DNA from 4 places in the Pantoea phyllosphaerae genome. Region 2 is predicted to be linked to each of the others. Evidence: predicted binding sites of a transcription regulator. Region 2 holds the regulator's gene; each other region holds the start of a gene.
What was found. The regulator LexA, encoded in region 2, represses DNA repair genes until DNA is damaged. The targets are predictions, from matches to a motif close to TNCTGTATGTACATACAGNA.
Positions count from the first base shown of each region.

Region 1: the regulator LexA is predicted to act here: its motif matches at 1,100-1,119, upstream of ACR6A7_RS04905 (YebG family protein).
Region 3: the regulator LexA is predicted to act here: its motif matches at 1,076-1,095, upstream of ACR6A7_RS01980 (DinI-like family protein).
Region 4: the regulator LexA is predicted to act here: its motif matches at 1,410-1,429, upstream of umuD (translesion error-prone DNA polymerase V autoproteolytic subunit).

Region 1 covers NZ_JBPFDE010000002.1:354,909-358,801, forward strand. Annotated here, with positions in the region: gene ACR6A7_RS04895 (non-canonical purine NTP pyrophosphatase) at 1-237, shown strand, start outside; gene ACR6A7_RS04900 (SIR2 family protein) at 234-1,028, shown strand; gene ACR6A7_RS04905 (YebG family protein) at 1,134-1,463, shown strand; gene ACR6A7_RS04910 (cupin domain-containing protein) at 1,812-2,150, opposite strand; gene proP (glycine betaine/L-proline transporter ProP) at 2,313-3,773, opposite strand.
Region 2 covers NZ_JBPFDE010000004.1:25,210-29,102, reverse strand. Annotated here, with positions in the region: gene dinF (MATE family efflux transporter DinF) at 1-1,278, opposite strand, end outside; gene lexA (transcriptional repressor LexA) at 1,409-2,023, opposite strand; gene ACR6A7_RS07150 (diacylglycerol kinase) at 2,130-2,498, opposite strand; gene plsB (glycerol-3-phosphate 1-O-acyltransferase PlsB) at 2,627-3,893, shown strand, end outside.
Region 3 covers NZ_JBPFDE010000001.1:426,280-430,172, forward strand. Annotated here, with positions in the region: gene ACR6A7_RS01970 (hypothetical protein) at 1-272, shown strand, start outside; gene ACR6A7_RS01975 (hypothetical protein) at 504-770, shown strand; gene ACR6A7_RS01980 (DinI-like family protein) at 796-1,035, opposite strand; gene ACR6A7_RS01985 (DUF6388 family protein) at 1,387-1,710, opposite strand; gene yedD (lipoprotein YedD) at 1,905-2,384, shown strand; gene amyA (alpha-amylase) at 2,434-3,893, opposite strand, start outside.
Region 4 covers NZ_JBPFDE010000009.1:28,766-32,658, forward strand. Annotated here, with positions in the region: gene ACR6A7_RS13245 (hypothetical protein) at 1-57, shown strand, start outside; gene umuD (translesion error-prone DNA polymerase V autoproteolytic subunit) at 1,452-1,871, shown strand; gene umuC (translesion error-prone DNA polymerase V subunit UmuC) at 1,873-3,135, shown strand; gene ACR6A7_RS13260 (hypothetical protein) at 3,153-3,419, opposite strand; gene ycgZ (regulatory protein YcgZ) at 3,598-3,837, opposite strand.

The DNA.
Region 1 (3,893 bases), on a different contig from region 2:
ACCGTGCTGGGCTACTGCGACGGGCGCAAAATGTACCAGTTTCATGGCGAAGTGCGCGGCACCATCGCCGCCAGACCTGCCGGACCGCGCGAGTTTCAGTGGGACTGCGTGTTTATCCCGGAAGGCCATAGTCAGACTTTCGCCGAGATGGGCGAGCTGAAAAATGCAATCTCTATGCGCAAGCTGGCGCTCGATCGCTTCGCCGAATTTCTGAAAACCGCCCGAGGAGTGGCATGAAACCTGAACTCAAACGCGCCTATGACTCCGGCAAACTGATCCTCTTCGCCGGCGCGGGCATCTCGCGCAACCTGGGACTGCCGGAGTGGCATGAGCTGATCGCCCATCTGGCGAATGAACTGGGCTACGATCCGAAAATCTTCAACACTTACGGCACCCATCTTTCGCTGGCGGAGTATTACAAACAGAAGAAGGGGTCGCTGGGGCCATTGCGCAGCTGGATGGATCGCGAGTGGCATCGCCCGGACATTGATGTCCGATCGTCAGAAATTCACACCATGATTACGCAGGGCAACTTTAGCCGTATTTACACCACCAACTACGATCGCTGGCTGGAAGCGGCGCACGAGGCGCACGGCGTCCCCTATAGCAAAGTCGCCAACGCGGCAGATTTGGTGGCGCTTACCGAGGACAAGCGGCATATCATCAAACTGCACGGCGATTTCGACGACGACACTTCAATCGTGCTGGATGAGAGCAGCTATTTTGAGCGTCTCTATTTCGACTCGCCGCTCGATATCAAACTGACTCACGATGTGATGGGCAATTCGGTGCTGTTTGTCGGCTACAGCATCAGCGATTTCAATATCCGCCTGCTGTTCTATCGCCTGACGAAAATGTGGGGCAGAACCGGCCTGGCGACCGCACGGCCGAAGTCCTATCTCTTCACCAACCGCAATAATCCGGTGGCGCGCGAGGTGCTGGGGCAGTGGGGAATCGATATGATCGTGTCGGAAGAGGACGACCCGCGCAAAGCGCTGGCTGATTTTCTTAATGAATTGATTTCCTGAGCGAATTCTTCACTTTTACCGGCGTAGCGATAGCGTTGAAAAAAGGATGCAATCTGCCCGCATGAGGGATATACTGTATATATTAACAGTATCGGAGAGGCAAAAATGGCTGTCGAAATTAAATACGTAGTCGTCAAGAAGGGTGAAGAGAAAATGACGTTTGCCAGCAAAAAAGAGGCGGATGCCTACGACAAGATGCTCGACATGGCGGAGGCCTTTACCGACTGGTTAGCGCAGCATCAGCCCGATATGGATGAATCTCAGGCTGAGACGCTCGGCCTGCTGCTTGCAGAGCAGAAAGATGCGATCCAGCATATCCTGCGCACCAGCAAACTTCCGGATGCGGCTGACGCGGCGAAAAAGGTTCACGTAGATGAAAGCGCCGAAGGCGAAGGCGCTCAGACGAAGAAAGTGCGCGCCGTTAAGGCCGCTTAATTTCAGCCCGATATAAAAAACGCGCCGCAGTGCCTTTGCCTGCGGCGCGTTTTTGTATGCGGGAAGCCTCTGCGGTCAGGCGCGCCTGCTCCGCCAGCTTTTATGCGTCAGTGAGCGAACAGAGAGAAGGTGCCGAAATAGTAGCTCGCCATCCATGCCACATAGACCAGCCACACCATTAACCCTGCCGTTAAACCCAGTTTACTCGTCATCAGCCTGCCTCCATAAAATGTGCGGTTACTGGAACCGTTGACACAAATTGACAGAAGGCAGCGAGGTGCGAATTGTTCTGGATCAAATAAGCTGCATACAGTGGTTACAGGTCACTGCGGCGTAGATCAAAAAGCCTCAGAGCAGGTCGATGCGATCGCCGCGCGTAGTGGGCTGCGAGATCACTAAAAATTCGACGTCACTTTCGCTGTCGTTACGGGCCTGGTGTTTCGCTTCGGGAGGAATTTCCAGACCTTCATGGGGGTGGAGCAGATGACGTTCGCCTTCAAGCTCCATACAGAGCGTGCCGCGCAGCACAAAAAAGAACTGCCGACTCTGGGCGTGATAGTGACGGATCTCTGCAGTGCCGGCGGGCATCCGCTCGTGGATAATGCTGAGATCCTGTCGCTGCAGCAGTGCCCAACCATCGCACTGGTCGCCCCAAATATAGTGTTCGGCATTCTCTTTCGAGACCATGGTGATCGTCCTTTCTCTTGCTATGGAACCGATACCATAGCGACTCTGAGCGGAAAAAAACATGTCTTTTCAACGTTCTTGTGTTTGATGCGCGCTTTTCATACGAGACATAAAAGAAAACCCGCCAGCGGCGGGTTTTTTTATCATCAGAGAGGGCTGTGATTACTGCGCCGGACGCGCTTTATTGCGTGAGCGCAGCTTTTTCACCAGACGGTGCGCCTCTGCTTCGCTGGCCACCGCAGGCGAGGAGCCACGCAGCGGCTTGCGTGCTGATTCGTGCAGCGTCAGCACAGTGATAAGGCCGATTACCCCGGCGCCCATCAGGTAGTAGGCAGGCATCATCAGGTTATGGGTGGTGTCCACCAGCCAGGCAGTAATTAGCGGTGTCGTACCGCCGAACAGTGAAACGGAGAGGTTAAAGCCGATCGCCAGCGCGCTGTAGCGGATATCGGTGACAAACAGCGCAGGCAGGGTGGCTGGCATAGAGCCGCTGAAGCAGGTATGCAGCGCGCCCAGCACGATCAGACCAGCGAACACCAGCCACATATTGCCTGACGTCACCAGCATCATGCAGGGGATCGCCAGCAGGATCAGGCCAACCGCGCCGCTGCCAATGACCGGACGACGACCCAGGCGATCCGCCCAGTGTCCCCAGAACAGCGTCAGCGGCATCATCACGAACATCACCACCATAATCAGCAGCAGGCTGCTCAGCTCGCCCATACCCAGAATGCCGGTCAGATAGCTCGGCATATAGGAGGTCAGCATATAGTTGGAGACGTTAAACAGCAGCACCAGACCAATACATTTCAGCATCGGCTTGTGATACTTCTTCAGCATCTGCACCACCGACATCGCCGGTTTGCTGTGCTCCAGCGCCTCCTGCTTCTCCATATGCTGCTGGAAGGCGGGTGTCTCTTCCAGCTTGAGTCGCACATAGAGGCCGAACAGGCCAAGCGGCGCGGCGACGAAGAAGGGAATGCGCCAGCCCCAGTCAAGCATGGTCTGTTCCGGCAGCACTGAGGTCAGCGCGGTGACGAAGCCAGCGCCCAGCAGATAGCCCCCCAGGGTGCCGAACTCGAGGAAGCTCCCCATAAAGCCGCGACGGTTATCGGTAGAGTATTCAGCGATAAAGGTTGCCGCGCCGCCATATTCGCCGCCGGTTGAGAATCCCTGCACCAGGCGCGCCACCAGCAGCAAGATCGGCGCCAGAATGCCGATGCTGGCGTAGGAGGGGATCAGGCCGATGCAGAAGGTGCCGATCGACATCATAATCATGGTCATCGCCAGCACTTTCTGTCGACCGATGCGATCGCCGAGCGGGCCGAACACCAGTCCGCCGATGGGGCGTACCAGGAAGGCCGCGGCAAAAGTACCGAAGGCGGCGATCAGCTGAGCGGTGTTGCTGGCGTTGGCGAAGAAGACTTTACCAATGGTCACGGCAAGGTAGCTGTAGACGCCGAAGTCGAACCACTCCATAGCGTTACCCAGCGCCGCTGCGCCGACCGCTCGCTTAAGCATGTCGTTATCAACGATGGTGATATCGTCAACCGTCAGCTCTTTCTGTTTTTTCTGCCAGAAATGCTTCTTGCTTTTATCTGTGGGTTGATTCCCGGTGCTCATAATATCCTCATTAACCAATGAGGCTCTTATAGCTTTCGTCGCCGAACTGCCAACAAACTCTGGGAAAGAAAGCTATAAGCAGCCTGTTAAAATAAATTACGGCAGCTTGTTTACAACAAT
Region 2 (3,893 bases):
CAACCAAAGCGAAACGCCACGCAGCGCAAGAAAAACCGTTACCGCCAGCCACAAGCCGTGATTGCCTAACCAGGGGAGAGTCAGCAGCGTCAGAAAGTAGCCAAGCGCGGCCACCGCCATACTGTTACGCATTTCGCGTCCGCGCGTTGCGCCGATAAACAGGCCGTCCAGCAGATAGCACCATACGCCCGCCAGCGGCAGAACGATCTGCCAGATAAGATAGCGATCTACCAGCTGCCGCAGGGAATCCAGCGACGTCAGCATCGACACAATAGCGTCGCCGCTCGCCGCGTAGATGAGCGCAAAGGCCAGTGCGACCATGCCCGCCTGTCGGCAGGCAGCGTGCCATACCGACAGCAGCCGTTCTCCATCGCGTGCGCCATAGGCCTCGCCAGAGACAGCTTCCACTGCATAAGCGAAGCCGTCGAGCGCATAGGCGGTAAAGGTGATGAACATCAGCAGCACGGCGTTAGCGGCGACAATCTCCGGCCCCAGCCGCGCGCCAATAAGCGTCAGTGAAGCAAAGCAGAGCTGCAGCAGCAGCGAGCGCAGCATAATGTCGCGATTGAGGCGCAGCAGGCGGCTGATATCCCCGCGCCAGCTCGCTTTTAACATCGCAATCGAGATGCCGCGCAGCTTCAGCACGCGCCACACCATCGCCAGTCCGACCGCCAGCGTGACATACTCGGCCAGCGCCGTGGCGCTCGCTGCCCCTGCCACGCCCCACTTCATCCCGAGTACCAGCCAGAGATCGAGCAGAATATTGACCGCGTTGCCTACCACCAGCAGCACGACCGGCGCACGGGCGTACTGCACGCCCAGCAGCCAGCCGAGGATCACCATGTTCGCCAGCGTCGCCGGTGCGCTAAGCCAGCGGATATTGATAAAGATGGCTGCCTGCGCCTGCACCTGTGGATCGCCGCCCGCCAGCCGACCTGTCAGCACGCTAAGCGGCTCGCGCAGCAGGATAAACAGCAGGCCCGCAAGCAGCGCCATCAGCAGCGGCTGCGTCAGGGCGCGCGCCAGCGCTTGCGTATCGCGTGCGCCGAAAGCCTGCGCGGTGATGCCGGTGGTGCTCATGCGCAGAAAGAGTAAAAGCATGAAGACGAAGCTGGTCGCGGTCGCGCCAATCGCTACGCCGCCAAGATAAACCGGGCTGTCGAGATGGCCGATAACGGCGGTATCCACCAGGCCAAGCAGCGGTACGGTGATATTGGAGAGGATCATCGGCAGCGCCAGCCGCCAGAGTTGTCGGTCGTCAGCAGAGAAGAGACGCATCAGCCGGTCCATGCCTGAAAACGTAAAAAGAAGCGAGGCGGCCCCGGCGCGGCGTCAGCCGCAGGAGGCGCATGAAAAGATTATCGTACAGACGCCTGACGAAGGGATGCAGGCGTCTGAAGGCCAGCGGTCAGAGCCACTCGCCGTTGCGCACTACGCCTACCGCCAGACCTTCGACGGTCAGCGACTGCGTGCGAGTGTCGACGACAATCGGTTCGAAGTCGTTGTTTTCCGGCAGCAGATGAACCACAGTGCCCTGCTTTTTCCAGCGCTTTACCGTGACTTCATCATCAATGCGCGCCACCACAACCTGACCGTTACGCACATCCTGCGTTTTATGCACCGCCAGCAGATCGCCATCCATAATGCCAATATCTTTCATCGACATACCGGCGACGCGCAGCAGGAAGTCAGCAGAAGGCTTAAACAGGTCGGGGTCAACTTTGTAATGGGTTTCAATGTGTTCCTGCGCCAGCAGCGGCTCACCGGCGGCGACGCGGCCGATTAACGGCAGGCCATTGGACTCTTCCTCTTCCATCAGCAGGCGGATGCCGCGTGATGCGCCGGAAACGATTTCAATAACGCCTTTACGCGCCAGCGCTTTGAGGTGTTCTTCAGCGGCGTTAGGGGAACGGAACCCCAGCTGCGAGGCGATCTCCGCACGCGTTGGCGGCATGCCCGTCTGGTTGATATGGTCGCGAATCAGGTCATAAACCTGTTGCTGCCTGGTGGTTAATGCTTTCATCCCGCCCCCTGGTTGTTTATACAGTCGCTGTGAGTATATACAGGTATTGGTGAAATGAAAACCAAAACCCAGGGAAATAACAGCCGTTTGGGCAATAATGGAAAGGCTATCGCAAATGGGTCCAGAGCAGCGCGATCCAGACAAACAGTGCCAGTATGATAGCGATCAAGACGGCGGCAGAGCCCATATCTTTCGCCCGCCCCGCCAGCGGATGACGCTCCTGGCCGATACGGTCAACTACCGCTTCAATCGCGCTGTTAAGGATCTCAACGATGATCACCAGCACGACCGAGCCGATCATCAGAATGCGCGCGACGGTGTCGACATCCAGCCAGCAGGCGATCGCGATCGCGACAAGGGCGGCCGTGGCTTCCTGACGAAACGCAGCTTCATGCTGCCAGGCGGCGCGTAGCCCTTGCCACGAGTAGCCTGCCGCTTTCACTATCCTGAGTAAACCGGTGGTATGACTTGCCATTGCGAGGGAACCCTTTTAGTTGTTTGACGTCAATGTCTGGGCCAGGTGCGTTTGGCACCACCACAGATCTTCGCAGCACTTTCTGATATGCTTGCGGCGCTTTGCTAACAAGAGGCTTCATGTTGTCTATGTCAGGTTGGCGTAAACTTTATTATAAATTGTTGAATTTACCACTTTCTATTCTGGTAAAAACGAAGGCTATTCCGGGCGATCCCGTTTCCGAACATGGGCTCGATCCGACGCGGCCGATTATGTACGTGCTGCCATACGATTCCAAGGCGGATTTGCTGACGCTGCGCCAGCAGTGTCTGAAGCATAATTTGCCCGATCCGCTCTCGCCGCTGGAAATTGACGGCGCGCTGCTGCCGCGCCACGTGTTTATCCACGACGGCCCGCGCGTATTTCCCCATTTTGGGCCGAATACGGAATCGGTGAAAATTTTTCACGAGTACCTCGATCTGCATCGCAACAATCCTCAGCTCGATATTCAGATGCTGCCGGTATCGGTGATGTTCGGCCGCGCGCCTGGCCGCGAGGTTCAGGGTGACGATACGCCACATCTGCGCGAGCTTAACGGGGTTGAGAAGTTTTTCGCCATTATCTGGCACGGCCGGGACAGCTTTGTGCGCTTTTCCCCAACGGTTTCATTGCGCTGGATGGCGACGCAGCACGGCACCGATAAATCGATCGCGCAGAAACTGGCGCGCGTGGCGCGAATTCATTTTGCCCGCCAGCGATTAGCCGCAGTCGGCCCGCGTCTGCCAGCGCGTCAGGATCTTTTCAACAAGCTGCTGCAGTCCAAGGCGATTGAAAAAGCGGTGGAAGACGAGGCGCGCAGTAAAAAGCTTTCCCATGAGAAGGCGCAGCAGAACGCCGTCGAAATGATGGAGGAGATCGCTGCAGACTTCTCTTATGAGGCGATACGCGTCACCGATCGCGTGATGGGCTGGCTGTGGAGCCGTCTCTATCAGGGCATCAACGTCAACGGCGGCGAACGCGTACGCCAGCTGGCGGAAGATGGCCATGAGATTGTCTATGTGCCCTGCCACCGCAGCCACATGGATTACCTGCTGCTCTCCTACGTGCTGTATCACCAGGGTCTGGTGCCGCCGCATATCGCCGCAGGCATCAACCTGAATTTCTGGCCAGCCGGCCCGATCTTCCGCCGCCTGGGCGCGTTCTTTATCCGCCGCACCTTTAAAGGCAATAAACTCTACGCCACCGTGTTCCGTGAATATCTCGGCGAGCTCTTCAGCCGTGGCTACTCGGTCGAATATTTCGTTGAGGGTGGGCGCTCACGTACCGGTCGTCTGCTCGATCCGAAAACCGGCACGCTGGCGATGACGCTGCAGGCGATGCTGCGCGGCGGCAAGCGACCGATTACGCTGGTGCCGA
Region 3 (3,893 bases), on a different contig from region 2:
CGCAGACATCCGTGGCGGATGCCGCTGCCGAGCAGGCGAGCGCGCAGGCTGTTAACGCTGCTGTTCAGGAAACGGCACCTGTAGCCGATTCCGGCAGCGCGACGTCTGCTGCGCCATCTTCAGCTCAGCCCGCCGGAGAAGAGGAGCAAAGCGACTTCAGCGCAGGGGTAAAAGATTTCGGCGCCGCGTTTGATTTTGTACAGCAAGGGATTGAGCATCTTGGCATGGCAGCCCGAAAGGAGCTGTTCGAACTGGCGCGTAAGTATCTCTGATAGCTAAACAGATAAAGTATGAAAGGGGACAACGCGTCCCCTGTTTTGATCAGAGGGACGCTTCTGGAGAAGCAGCGTTAAGGCTGGCCTCAAGAAAAGGCCTACCAGCCAGAGAGGGTGAGGGGGCAGGCGCTACTTCCGAATATTCTTAAGGCGGCTTCGTTATATTCCACTATCTTTAATCATTCACGCGAGATATTTATTGGTTAAAACAGCAAAAGGAGAAACTGCATGAGTGATTCAGTCGAAACGAAAAGCAAAACTGACTACCTGCGCGATGTGACCTCGCAGCTGAAAGAGATGCGCCACTATGCGCAAACCAATACCGAAACGCTCTCCAGCCACTGGCTCGCGTTCGATGCTGGCGAATATAAAGATCCCGAGTTTGCCGGACGCATTGATGCGCTGCTGAACAAACAGGGCACGCTGCTGGATGATTTAGACGCCGTCATTCAGGATATCGAAATCGCCATTAACCACAGCGAGCAGGAGAAGTAATCCTGCTCCCGGCAGTGGTCGGCGCTTAGTCGGCCACCAGCCACATTTCCGCCTCGTCAAACATCTCTTCGACAATGCGCGCCACCGTAGCCTTATCGTTTTTGCTTAAGTCGGTCTCGATGGCGTTACGCTCCATTGGCTTTACGCGCACCTCAATCTCCGGGAAGACGCGCTGAACGCGTTTTTCCAGCTCCTGTAAAATTATCTCGCGTGCGCCTGGCAGGCCGGCAACGTTACGCTTATCGTAAATCAATTCCACAAACATACTGGTATTCCATACAGGGAAGAAATTCGCTGGCACATCATACTGTAAATCCAACCAGTGACAAGCCTCTCAGGCCAGTTGAACGATCTTTTTTCGGCGTGATGCGCAAATTCGTCTCAGATAATAAAACCGGGAGGGGTAACGAGGGGCAAGAAGAGGTAATAAAGCGAAAAAAATCAAACCTCTGGAGGTGGAAATCCAGCAAACACCTCCAGAGGCGGTGCAAACGCACCATTCGTTCAAGGACAATCACGACCGAAGTCGTACAGTAAACTTATACAAGTTTTATGATCTTGTACAATTTAATCCTGACTTATTTCACTGGTTGGAGGTGTTGCTGTTTTTAACCGCTTAAAGCTCGTTCTTGATGCAAAATTCTTCCCAGGTCATCCCCAGCGATTCAGCATGCGATTTAAGATAGTTTTCAATGGCTTCGGCGGCCACCGCTTTATCTGGCTCGGCAAGCTGGATCGAAAAGATCATGCCGTCGAGATTTTTCTGGCGCAGAAAGGCGGCGTAAATACGTTCCGCATGCCATTCGCGCAGCTGGCGCAGTGACATATTAGCGTGGCGCGCATCGCTCTCCGTCAGTTCATCGAGCGCGGCCTGAAAATCGGCATGGGCGGTGAAAAACATATCGCGCGCCTGCGCGTAATAGGCTTCTGGCGTTTTCATAAGATTTCCCGAAAGATTAAGTGTGGTGCAGCGCGCCAGTGTAACGCACCCTGCCGTCGCTGTCAGGGCGCGGTTAAACCCGGCGCAGAAGAAAAAAAATGGCCGTGCGAGTCGAAGCAGGGCGTAGATAGCTTGCGGAAAGCAGGCGAAAAATTATAACTTAGCCGCCATTGAAGCGATCTCAGGGATTAACGATGAAAAAGTGGATGCTGACGACGGCCGCGCTGGTGCTGGCCGGCTGTGCGCAAATCAACAGCTATCAGGATGCGGTACAGACGCCGGCGCCTGCCAGCCTGCAGGGGACCTGGCAAACGGTCGGGCCGCAAAGCGGGTTGCGCAGCGATCGCGCGCTGGGCACGCTGATCGTCAAGGCGGACGGCACTACGCTTGACTGCCGCCAGTGGATGCGCGTGATCGCCAAGCCAGGCAAGCTGACGCTGCTCAGCGGCGACTACGTTAACGTCAATCGCCAGTCGCGCGTTATGCCTCTGGAGCTGGAGGGGGGCGAGCTGCGCTATGACGGGCTGACGCTGCGTAAGGTCGAGCGCCCGACGGTAGAGTGCCAGCAGGCGCTGGAAGAGGTGGCGAAACAGCCGAACGCGGCCGTTATCCAGAATATTGAACCGGAAATCCTCAAGTCCGCCATCACTCAGGCGAACGAAAACAAGCAGTAATCCCGTCGCGCCTTATTCCATTCGCTGTGAAGGAATAAGGCGCGTGACGTTACTCCGCCAGCACCCAGACGCTGACGCTACCACCGTTGCAGCGCACCACGACGGTGCCCTGTTCATCCGCGGTGAGGATCTCGTCGCAATGACCTAAATAGTCGCGCCACGCTTTACCGGCAAAGCCGTCGCCCATCGCCACGCTTTTCTCACCCTCCTCGCCGTTCGACATAATAACGATGCAGCCCGGCTGTTCAGCGGTGCCGCTGCGGCTGAAGGCTACGCAGTTGGGATGATCGAAATAGTCCGTTTGCGCGCCCCAGCCGTAAATCTGGCGAGCGCGGATCAGCGCTTCCAGCTCCGCAATGGCGGGCATCTCGACGCGGTGGGTTTCGCCGTCGCCGCCTTCATCTTCGTAGCTGGCGCCGAACAGGTCGGGATAGAACACCGTCGGCACGCCTTGCTCGCGCAGCAGGATCAGCGCGTAGGCGAGCGGCTTAAACCAGGCTTCGACCGGCGCCTCCAGCGACTGCAGCGGCTGCGTGTCGTGGTTGGCGACGATCGTAACCGCATGCCAGGGATCGGCCTGCACCAGCGAATTAGCGAAGATCTGACTGAGATCGTAGTCGCTGCCCTGCGTGGACGCTTGATGAAAATTCATATGCAGCGGCGCGTCGAACAGCAGGGTTTTGCCCTCGACCTGCTGGATATACTCCAGCAGTTTATCGGTTTCGAACGACCAGTACTCGGCGACGATAAACATCGGCTCGTCGGCGACCTCCTGAACGTGTTCAATCCACTCTTTGTAGAACCAGGCGGGAATATGCTTCACCGCATCAAGGCGGAAGCCGGTGCAGGGCAGCTGTTCCCTGATCCAGCGCGCCCAGTATTTCAGCTCTTCGCGCACGGCATTATTGCGGAAATCGATATTGGCGCCCATCAGGTAGTCAAAATTGCCCAGCTCGCTGTCGACCTGATCGTTCCAGCCGTCGGCGGTATAGTCGTTGACGATCTTAAAGACGCCGTTTTCATCCGGGTTTTCGATATGGTCGACGCCACTAAAGCATTTGTAGTCCCAGACGAATCGGGAATATTCGCCCGCGCGCGCCGGGAAGCTAAAGCGCGTCCAGGCTTCGCATTCGATAACCTCGTCGCTGATGTCGTCGCGGTTGTCAGGGTTAACACGGTTAACCCGCACCCGCTCTTTCTCGTCGGCGCCCATCTTATGGTTCACCACTACGTCCAGCAGCACGCCAAGGTTGTGGGCGCGTAAGGCCTCCACGGCCGCCTGCAGCTGTTGCCTGTCGCCATATTTGGTGGCGACGCTGCCTTTCTGATCGAACTCGCCCAGGTCAAAGAGATCGTAGCTGTCGTATCCCACGGAATAGCCGCCTGATTCGCCTTTATAAGCAGGGGGCAGCCAGGCCATGGTAACGCCGATCTCGCTCAGCCAGGCCGCTTTTTCAGCGACTTCAGGCCAGAGCTGGCCGCCATCCGGGTAATACCAGTGAAAAAATT
Region 4 (3,893 bases), on a different contig from region 2:
CGCAAACGCCTCAGCAATGAACAGATGATGAGGGAGGCGCTGCAGCAGCAGGAGTAGCGACGCCGGCAGCGCCTGCGTCGAAATGAGCAGTGCTGTCTCTCTGCGCCGTCAGCGGGTAGCGGCCTCTGTTCCGGCGCGGCAGGCAGCACGCTAAAGCGTTCGTGCCAGACTCATTTGCGTTTCGCTTGCTTGAGTATGGCTGACATACGTTGAGGGTCCGTCGATCTGTTGAGCAGGCCGCGAAAGGTCCGTCAGCAGTACAGGCTGTAGGCCTTTGCTGTTACTGGTTTTTTGCCGCTGTCGCACAGCGCCTGCATGCGGGATGACGGGCCCTGTATCGGCTTATCAGGGCCCCTTTCGGGATACTGCGCAGCAGCGGCGGCCCCATCGCGCCAGGGGCGCTTCGGCCAAAAAAAAAGCCCCCAAAAGGGGGCAAGGGGTTGGAGTAACAGCCGCTCAGTAAGCATTGTGGATTTCATTACCGAGCCGCTTAAACATAGTCAACGTCAGCGATAATTGCCTTTCCGACGGGCCATATTATAAATTTAGATTTCTAATGATTAGGTTGCTGATAAAAGGGAGTGATTGAATTGTAGTGGTTTTTTATATCTGAAAACGATTACTAAGAATGGTCTGCAACTTATATCTGGCAGCACGGTAACTAAGCTGCTCTGGACAGGCCACTCTTTTCTGTAGAGACGCGCCTGCACCGGTCACGCCGCGCATAGCCAGGGGAAACAGAGAGGGAAGAAGGATAGTGATATTTAATAAAGCGAAATAAAAAATTCCCCTGCAGTGCAGGGGGGAGTCATATTGGATATGAAACGGACTCGTAGAGCAATATCTCTGGTGGAGGCTTGGGCTCAGAATTCATTTTAAGCATAACATAGTTAATAAACGCCGCCACTGATTTAAAATAAATAAATACCTTCATCTCTAACGGTTAGAGACCTACCTTTCACGCGCATGCTGTTATTTAGCTGCTATTAATATAGCGTTTTAATCGTTTTTAAAAAAACGATGCGCTGATTTATATCTCTTACAAAGAGCGACTGCCCCTCTTCAGGGTAAAAAAGCCAGAATCCGTTTTGGACGGTCGAGTAAACATTTAACCATCAGAGCATCAAAAGCGATGCGGAAAAGGGGAGGGGGCGCCTCGCGGCCGTCACTGCCAGGTAAAGCAGATGACACTCTGAAAAGGGGTGAGATGATGAAAACACAAGCCCGGCGAAAGCCCGTTTTATTCAGGTTTCAGTGCTCATATTATCATCATATCAGTTTGAATTAAGGCGATATTTTGCTCATGGCACCGATGAAGCGCCCGGCCTTACAAAAAATAATCCCTTCAGCGTCAGTGGGTTTACCATTTTTACCACCGCCGCGCCTTGATTAAATCATGAGTTTGATATTACTGTATTTATATACAGTATTCAGAAGAAGGAGCCTTTCTCATGAAGTTATATCGCCCCGCGGAAGTCCGCGACCTGCTCTCTTTGCCGCTTTACATTGAGCGTGTGCCCTGCGGTTTTCCGTCGCCCGCGCAGGATTACATCGAAAAACGCATCGACCTGAATGACCTGATGGTGCAGCACCCTAGCGCAACCTATTTTCTCCGCGTCAGCGGCGATTCGATGATCGACGCAGGCATAGGCGAGGGGGATATGATTGTCGTCGACTCCTCTCTTACGGCGAAGCATGGCGATATTATCGTCGCCGCCGTTGATGGCGAATTTACTATTAAACAGCTTCGCATCCATCCTTCTCTGCTGCTGATGCCAGCCAACAGCAAACACAGCCCGATCCCCATTAACGCGCCCGAAGGACTTCAGGTGTTTGGCGTCGTGACCTACGTTATTAAATCGACGCACTAATATGTACGCGCTGGTGGACGTAAACAGCTTCTACGCCAGTTGTGAAACCGTCTTTCGTCCCGACTTACGCGGCGTGCCCGTGGTGGTGCTCTCCAATAACGACGGCTGCGTGATCGCCCGCAGCGCAGAGGCTAAGGCGCTCGGCATTAAGATGGGCGCCCCTTTTTTTAAGCTGAAAGAAACGCTGCGCCAGCACAGGGTGCAGGTTTTTAGCTCTAACTACGCGCTCTATGCCGATATGAGCCTGCGGGTTATGACCACGCTGGAGGAGATGGCGCCAGCGGTAGAAATGTACAGTATCGATGAGGCCTTCCTGGACCTGAGCGGCGTCAGCTTTTGCCAGCCGCTTGAGGCGTTTGGGCGCGCCGTGCAGGCGCGCGTGAAGCAGGAACTGCATTTGCAGGTAGGGGTCGGGATTGCGCCTACCAAGACGCTGGCGAAGCTGGCCAACTTCGCCGCGAAAAAATATCGCGGTACGCAAGGTGTGGTCGACCTGTCACACGCCGAGCGGCAGCGTAAGCTGATGGCGCTGGTGCCGGTAGAAGAGGTGTGGGGCGTCGGCGCGCGTATCGCTAAAAAGCTGCATCAGATGGGCATTGAGCACGCGCTGCAGCTGGCAGACAGCTCTACCTGGGTCATCCGCAAGCACTTTAACGTGGTGCTGGAGCGCACGGTGCGCGAACTGCGCGGCGAAGCCTGCCTGGATCTGGAAGAGATGGTGCCGACGAAACAGCAAATCGTCTGCTCGCGCTCGTTTGGCACGCGCCTCACCGATTACAGCGCGGTGCGGCAGGCGGTTTGTCAGTATGCCGAGCGGGCGGCGGAAAAGCTGCGGCAGGAGAATCAGTACTGTCGGCAGATCGCCGTGTTTCTGAAAACCAGCCCGCACGCGGCCAATGAAGCCTATTATGGCAATCAGGCGATGGGGCAGCTGCTGACCCCTTCCAACGATACGCGTGATATCGTCCGCATCGCCACAGAGGCGCTGGATCGCATCTGGCTGGACGGCTACCGCTACATGAAGGCGGGCGTCATGCTGGGCGATTTTTTCAGCCAGAACGTGGCGCAGCTGCATCTGTTTGACGCCTGTGGGCCGCGAGCCAATAGCGAAGCGCTGATGCAGGTGGTAGATAAAATCAATCAGGCGGGCAGGGGAACACTCTGGTTTGCCGGGCAGGGCATTGAAAAGAGCTGGGCGATGAAGCGCGATATGCTGTCACCAGCCTATACCACCCGCTTTTCAGATTTGCCGATCGTCAGATAAGCGATCGGCCTGAAGCCTCAGTGTTTCTTTGCGCTGGACGAAAGCGGTTCCGGATAGCCGCGCGGCGGTTCACTGACGGCGCGCGCCGAAGGAAACTCCTGGCGTATCTCCGCCAGCGCCAGCGCCAGCGCCTGTTTTCTTTCGCTGTCGTGCTCCGTCAGTGCCATGGCTTTCAGGCGATTCGCCAGCGAGGCGCCCGAAATCGAGGCATTTTGCTCAAGCAGCGCGGCGACGGCTTCGCCAATCAGGTAATCGGTGAGTTTTTCAATCTTACTTCTGTGCATACCCGCATCTCTTGTTACAGTGTTTGCCCGTTGACGGGAGAGAGTGGTCAGACGCAAAACCGGCTATGCGAGCTCTCGCCTGCGGCCTGTATCCGTCAAAATGCTCTCCCTGACACGTTCCACTGTGAATCATGCTGCGGGCAGGGGATGAACGCAATGGTCAGCCTGCAAATTATAATTAACGCTTAAACAATAAGCCTATAAGTTTCTGATAATGTTGCTCTTCTTCCGGGCTGCATGCAACCTCAAGACGGGCCAGCAGTTTGGTGCAGAGCGTCTTCCTGTTGAGCTGTTTACCCGCGCGCAGGATCTCGACCACGATCCGCCCCAGGGTTTCCTGCTCGCATGGCAGCGTCGCCTTCTTGAAGTAGTGGGCGATATCACTGCCTGTGGTTGGCCTGTCTCCAGTCTGACGCATAAACAACCCTTAAAGTCCGTATGATTAAAAGATAATCAGTTAAGTCAGGCCTAAAG